DNA from 2 places in the Lactobacillus sp. UMNPBX12 genome. Region 1 is predicted to be linked to the other one. Evidence: riboswitches for the same ligand, from Rfam matches in the RefSeq annotation. Region 1 holds a riboswitch; the other holds the start of a gene.
The links. A riboswitch is a leader RNA that binds a small molecule or an ion and turns the genes downstream of it on or off. The one in region 1 is predicted to bind FMN.
Positions count from the first base shown of each region.

Region 2: another riboswitch for FMN. It lies ahead of ribD (bifunctional diaminohydroxyphosphoribosylaminopyrimidine deaminase/5-amino-6-(5-phosphoribosylamino)uracil reductase RibD); the one in region 1 lies ahead of CP363_RS06805 (ECF transporter S component).

Region 1 covers NZ_PCYY01000014.1:23,237-26,911, reverse strand. Annotated here, with positions in the region: gene cmk ((d)CMP kinase) at 1-115, opposite strand, end outside; gene CP363_RS06810 (SAG1386/EF1546 family surface-associated protein) at 167-628, opposite strand; gene CP363_RS06805 (ECF transporter S component) at 730-1,419, opposite strand; FMN riboswitch at 1,496-1,608, opposite strand; gene CP363_RS06800 (pseudouridine synthase) at 1,637-2,353, opposite strand; gene scpB (SMC-Scp complex subunit ScpB) at 2,357-2,947, opposite strand; gene CP363_RS06790 (ScpA family protein) at 2,937-3,675, opposite strand, start outside; gene CP363_RS06785 (hypothetical protein) at 3,664-3,675, opposite strand, start outside.
Region 2 covers NZ_PCYY01000021.1:32,582-36,256, forward strand. Annotated here, with positions in the region: gene CP363_RS08350 (riboflavin synthase) at 1-483, opposite strand, end outside; gene ribD (bifunctional diaminohydroxyphosphoribosylaminopyrimidine deaminase/5-amino-6-(5-phosphoribosylamino)uracil reductase RibD) at 476-1,534, opposite strand; FMN riboswitch at 1,647-1,761, opposite strand; gene CP363_RS08360 (SDR family NAD(P)-dependent oxidoreductase) at 1,961-2,755, shown strand; gene CP363_RS08365 (DUF3021 domain-containing protein) at 2,819-3,232, opposite strand; gene CP363_RS08370 (LytTR family DNA-binding domain-containing protein) at 3,234-3,671, opposite strand.

The sequences.
Region 1 (3,675 bases):
TACATGCACGATACATTGCCCCTGTGTCTATATAGACAAAGGATAATTTACTTGCAATGATTTTAGCAACTGTACTTTTACCTGCTGATGCAGGACCATCTACTGCTACTTGCATTCTAATAAAAAAGAGATCTTATCATCGACCCCTTTTATCCTTTCTGAAAGATTATTTCAACTTAAGTGTCTGACCTGCTTCAATATTTGAAGAGTCTTTAAGATTATTTAATCTGGCTAATTCATCAACAGTCAAGCCATTCTTTTCTGCTATTTCATTTAAGGTATCTCCACTTTGGACTAAATAAGTCTTAGGAGTAGCAGAACTACTAGATGAGCTTGAACTAGCCTTTTCAGACTTTTTCTTGCTAAAAGAAGATGATGAGGTTTTCTTAGTCTTAACAGACTTGGATGATTTAGAAGAAACCTTCTTAACTGTTTGAACTTCTTCAGCTTTTTCTGAATGGCTTGAAGCCAAACGATGAACAACTGGGATAAGTGCAATTAAAATAACCGCTAAAATTATAATAACTGCTATCCAACGTGCTGATCCACTAGGCTGACTATCTTGTGAGCTTCGCTTTTCAGTAGGTCGTTCATAGTGCTGATATGGCCCGGTTGACTTTTTATCCATCAAAAATTCCTCCATTCACTTAACGGATTAATTTTAGCATATTTTAGGATGCTTTGAATATGAAAAATCCCATCAACTTAAAAAATTGATGGGATGATAACTTAATTCAAATTAAATCTCTTACGAACGAATGGCTTAATTGTTTTCAAGGTAGCTTCAAACAATAAGTAAACAGCCACAGCGTTAATTAATCCTTTTAACAAGTTAAAGGGCATGATAATACTAAAAATGTAGGTTGACATTGATGGTAAATGCAATAACTGACCCAAGTAAACTTTCTCAGTAAAGCTTAACAAGGCACTATAGCTATTAATAGCAGGCAAGTTTGGTACCGCTGTTACTGCGTAAATAGGAGTCAAAACGAAGGCATTAGCCAATGACATCACTGCTGCCATTGCGATAATCCCAATTACCAAACCACAAATTGGTTTAACTCTGCCCATCATTGTCTTGCGGTTATCCGCACTCACATTTTTACTTAATAAATAAAATGGAACTGCAAATGACATTGAAGCTAAGAATGCTGCTAGATTTCCAACAAGGCTTGGTAATGCAAAACCACTAAAAATTAAACTAAGCAACATTCGAATTAAAGCAATAATAACTCCCGGTACAATGCCAAAAATAAACATTCCAATTGTAATAATGACATCTGAAAAATCAAACTTTAAGAAGGCAACTCCAGGCATGATTGGAAATTCAAATTTCATAACTACAAAAGCAATACAGCCAATTAAAGCATATGCAATCACATTAGTTAAACTACTATTCTTGGATTTAGCTTGATCCATAACTTACTTTCCTTTCCCAAAACAAAAGGTCTATTGCTTCAGCAACAGACCTTAAAAAGTGTAGTAAGTTTTTTTAGCCTGTCTTCTTCCATCTAGACTTTAACTATCGGTATCTAACGATTCAACCACTGACGTGGGTCGCGGACTTTCACCGCCGGTCGGGACTTTCACCCTGCCCTGAAGACAATAACCTTGAATATTTAATTACAGTTATAATTTAGTTCAATTGCATTAATTTGTCAACTTCATGCTTCGATAATTCCCGATATTGTCCTGATGTAAGCGAATCCAGAGTTAAAAAGGCATATTTTTCACGAGCAAGCTTATCAACTAAGTGACCTACTGCTTTAAACATTCGCTTAACTTGATGATAATGTCCCTCATGAATTGTAATTTGGACAATTTGTGTGTCTTTCTTATGATCAGTTTTCAATACTTTGACCTTGGCAGGCGCAGCCTTAAAATGATCCAACTTTACTCCTTGAGTCAAGGTTTTAATTTCATCAGGAGTTAAAATCCCTTTAATCTTGGCTACATAGACCTTAGCCACTTCATTTTTAGGGTGCATCAATAAATTTGCTAATTTGCCATCGTTAGTCATTAGCAATAAACCTGACGTATCATAATCTAATCTTCCTACTGGATACAAACGATATGGTAAATCTTCGAAATAATCAACTACAGTTTTTCTACCACGATCGTCTTCTGCAGTCGAAACAACGCCGCGAGGCTTATAAAACAAATACGTGTGTAGGCTTTCCCGCTCAATTGGTTCATCATCGACTGTAATATTACTAAAAGTATCGACTTTAGTACCTAGCTTAGTAACAACATGCCCATCTACTTTAACTCGACCGGCTACAATCATTTTTTCAGCTTTTCTTCTTGAAGCGATTCCTGCTTCCGCAATTACTTTTTGTAATCGTTCTGCCATTTTCTATCCCTCTTTTTCTAAATGTTTGTCTGCGCTACCTTTTGAATCGAATAAGTCAATCTCCTCACCATCAGTTGTATCCTCAAAGTCTTCGATTAACGGTAAATCAGCCAAACTTTGATAATTAAAATATTGTAAAAAATAATCAGTTGTAACATACAACTTAGGATGACCTGGAGCATCTTTTTTGCCGTCTTGTTTAATTAATCCTCGCCAAATCAATGTCTGTAAAGCTCCTGATGAATTTACTCCACGAATATCATCAATTTCTATTCTAGTAATTGGTTGTCGATAAGCAATAATTGAGAGAATTTCAAGTGCTGATTGACTCAAATTCTTAGTTAAATCTTTTTGAAAATACTTTTCAATTATCTTAGCTGTCTGTTGACTAGTTGTCATCTTATAAGTATTTGCAATATGAATTATTTGCATTCCCGAGTCTGGATCAGCCTTCATTTTTTGCTGCAAACGAGTGACTAACTGACCTAGCTCTTCACCATCAACTTCAAGTAGTTCAATTAGATTTTGCTCCTCAAGCCCATTGTCACCTGCGACATACAAAAGAGCTTCTAAATTTGCTAGTTTACTTGCCATTCGTATCAATTCTTTCTAAATTTAAATCACCGAATTCACGTGCTTGTGTAATCTGAATTAATTGTTTTTTACACAATTCTAGTGTCGCTAAAAATAAGCCAATAACATCTGAGATATTCTGCATTTTGTCCGCGCAAGCAAAGAAACTAACTTGCCTTTTTCGTTTCAATTGTCCATGCAAAAAATCCATCATCTCATTGATCGGCGTTTCTGCTACTCTAATTGAAGCGGTATCTGGTTGCTGCAACTTCAAACGATGTAAGACCATCGTAAAAGTCGTCGCTAATTCTTGTGCAGTTATCTGACCCTTAGGCAGCGGTTGAACTTTAGCAGTGGTTGATACACTAGCTTCTTTAGCAACTGTAATCGGTACTTCTTCATTACGTTCTTTAAAATAAGCAGATATTTTCTTAAACACAGAATATTGTACCAATTGTTGCACTAATTCGTCTCTTGGATCTTCATCAGGTTGAATATCATCTACAAAATCGTTTTGAGGCAACAAATACTGTGATTTAATTCGCAATAAAGTTGATGACATGACAAAATACTCGCCTGCAATTTGTAAATTTAAGCTTTGCATTTGGCGCAAGTATTCTAAATATTGACTAGTTATTTGGGCAATTGGGATATCATAAATATCAATTTTTTGCGATTGGATCAAATGCAGTAATAAATCAAGTGGTCCTTCAAAATTCGGTAATTCTAAAGTTAAGTTACTTTTGTCC
Region 2 (3,675 bases), on a different contig from region 1:
AATTAGACCTACCGAAAAACTGTTATCTTTAACATCCATCACTGTTAATGAAACGCCATTTAAAGCAATACTACCCTGAGGTACGATCTGTGTTGATAATCGGGCAGGGAACTTAAACCAAATTTCAATTGCATTTTCATTCTGTGCTATTTTAGTAACTGTTGCCAAATCATCGATATGTCCCGTAACAAGATGACCTTCTAAACGTTGACCGACTTCTAATGAACGCTCAACGTTAAGTTGATCACCGTTATGCAAATTCTTAAAAACAGTTTTCTTATAAGTCTGAGGCATCATGGTTACAACAAAACTAGTTTCAGTAAAACTTTCAACCGTCAAACAAGTCCCATTAATTGCAATTGAATCACCGATCGTTAGCTCATTAGTAAAGTCTGCAGGGCACGAAACGGTTAGCTTAATTGTTTGCTTGTGTTTATCAATTTTTTTAATATGAGCATCCCCGCGAACTAGACCACTAAACATGTTTTAATTCACCTGCAATTCGTTCATTGTTGCCAAAGGCTGTTTTTTTAACATTTGTCAAAGGAACAGTTTCGTTTGGTACTAAACCTGTTACGCCTTCATCTCCAAGAAAGATCGGCGCCGTATATTTAATTACTTCATTAACAAAAATTTCATTCATAATTGCTTTTTCCAAAGTAGGGCCACCTTCTACATAAACTGACTGGATTTCTTTTGTACTCAAATAATCAAATACTTCTTGGATCTTGTTTGTTGCTAAATGAATAATTTTGATTTTAGAATTAGTAAAGTTGTTTTTAGACATTTGCTTATTTTGAGTGAAAATCCAAGTGGGATTTGTATCACTTAATAAGCGAAGTCGTAAATGATTTAACAGCCGTCCGCGACGATCAATGATAATACGGATTGGCGGATAGTCACTTTTGACATTAGTTCTTAAAATAGGGTCATCAATGATAGCAGTCGAAGAACCAATCATAATTGCTTGATAATCAGCACGTTCAGAATGAACTTGCTGATACACTGCTTGATTAGTGATTGGAGTTCGCTGGCCGCGCATTGCAACTTTATTATCTAAACTAGTTGCTTCTTTGACTGTGATCCAGGGAAACCCATATTGGTAAAAATAGCTGTAGAATTTATTAAGTTTACTTGCGTCATCAGCTAAAACACCAGTAGTTACTTGAATCCCATTCTTTTGTAGTTGGGCAATTCCTTTTCCAGTAACCAGTTTGTGTGGATCGATTTGTCCAACTACAACACGTTTAATCCCACTTTTGATAATTAAATCTGAGCAGGGAGGCTGTTTACCATAATGGTTGCATGGCTCAAGGGTGACATAGAGAGTTGAATTAAATAATTGTTCTGGGGTTAATTTTGAAATGGCATCGCGTTCTGCATGATTTTGTCCATAATGGTGATGATAGCCAGTAGCTAAGACTTGACCGTTTTTAACAATTACGGCACCAACCATAGGATTTTTCCATGTTTGATAGCGACCTTTTTTAGCTTCTTCTAAAGCTAAATTCATATAAAAAGTATCTTTTTCCATTAAAATCACTTCCTCGTAGAGCAAAAAAGAACCTCGAGTATTCTCGAGGTTCAGTAATAATATTCAAAGTCAAATAATCAAAGTAAATGCAAATAAGCGTTACTTATTGGTTATCATTCTTCTATCATCTAGACTATACTATCGGTACCGATTATCGGATTCCACCGCTTTCGCGGGTTGCGGACTTCACCGCCGGTCAGGAATTTCACCTTGCCTCGAAGAACATTTATTTAATTCAACTTTATCGTAAAACTGAACTAGCTAAATGTCAATGATTAATTTAAGCGGTTACAAACAAAAACAGATTAAAAGCCTGTAGTTATCGTAAGTTAATCAATTAAAATTATTTAACTGTCACGCTTTACTTACTTTTTAGAAGTTAATATAATAGCTAGAAAGAAATTAATTATGTTGAGGTAACGAATTATGAAAATGAATCTTGAAGGGAAACTAGCTTTAGTTACAGGTTCTACTAAAGGTATTGGTAAAGCTATTGCGATTGAACTTGCTAAAGAAGGGACGAATGTCATTATTAATGGTCGTCAAAAAGTAACTGTTGATAAAGTAGTTGCTGAAATTAAAGAAAATTATCCTGATACCGACCCACAATCGGCGCCATATGATCTTTCAGATGCCAAGCAGCGCAAGGAGTTATTTGAAAGATTCCCAGATATTGATATTTTGGTCAACAACATGGGTATTTTCAAACCAATGAATTATTTTGATATTGATGAAGCTACTTGGCAAAAATTTATTGATGTAAATGTGTATTCAGGTAATGCCTTAGCTAAGTTTTATTTACCAAAGATGCTTGATCAAGACTTTGGCAGGATTATTTTCATTGCTAGTGAAGAAGCCATTATGCCATCAGGTGAAATGCCACAATATAGTTTAACTAAGACAATGAACTTATCAATTGCCAAGAGTTTGTCTAAATTGACTGCAGGGACACATGTAACTGTGAATACAATTATGCCAGGATCAACTCTTACTGAAGGTGTTGAAACGATGATCAATGACATGTATAAAGATTCTAATCTGCCAAAAGAAGAATGGGAAAGTGACTTTATGAAGAATCACCGCCCACTTTCACAAATTCAAAGACTAATTCGTCCAGAAGAAATTGGTCGCTTTGTAACGTTTGTAGCTAGTCCATATGCGTCATCATTTTCAGGTGAAGCACTTAGGCTTGATGGTGGATTAGTACCAACAATTTTTTAATTCTGAAATTTAATAACGTACAAAAAGATGTGAACTACTAATGATGAACAGTTCGCATCTTTTCTATAGTTTCTGATTTACTTTTTGAATTTGAGCTTTAACTTGATGGTAAATGCACAGCCAAATGATGACGTAACCAACTATGTAACAAATTGTAAAAACAATTAATGGCGTAAAACTCATTTCAACCCAATCATTGAACAGATAAAAGAAAAGATAATCTATGTAAATTACCACTGCATTAATCAAAGTAGCAATGCCAAGTGACAGCTTTTCTACTTTAAAGATTGCACTAATACCTCCGGCAATGAATACTAGAAGCAAACTAGAAAGAATATTTTTGTTGATTTCTAGAACTGAAGTTGGATTATAATGAATGGCTAAATAGTAAGCATAATAGAAAATAGTTAAAATAAACGGTCCAAAACCAGCAGCAATTAGACCTCTTTTGGTAAAATTTGAGATAAATTCTTTCATTTTATTTCAGCTCCTTTCGAATTTTGCTAAAGCAGCGTCTGGAAACATAATCGCTAAGTCCATTTTTCATAACAATGTTTACACCAGCAGTCTTAGTTTCTTCAAAGCGATCAATATATATTTTGTTAACGATTGAAGACTTATTAATTCGCCAGAAATTATTTGGTAATTCATTGGTTAATTGATAAATACGCTTGCGGAGATGATACCTTTTGTTGTTTATGCAGATTGCAGTAATTTTATTATCAAGTATCGTGATTATCACAATGTCTTCTAGCTGTAAAATCACATGATCCTTATCATCATAGCCAATGATTGAATTCGAGTTGCCATTAGTTAAAACAAATTTTTCTAAATTATCAGTAAAAATACTTTTTTGATGAACTTGTGCTTGAACTATTTCATTTTTGTGAGGATTAATTAATAGTTTGAATTTCATTTTT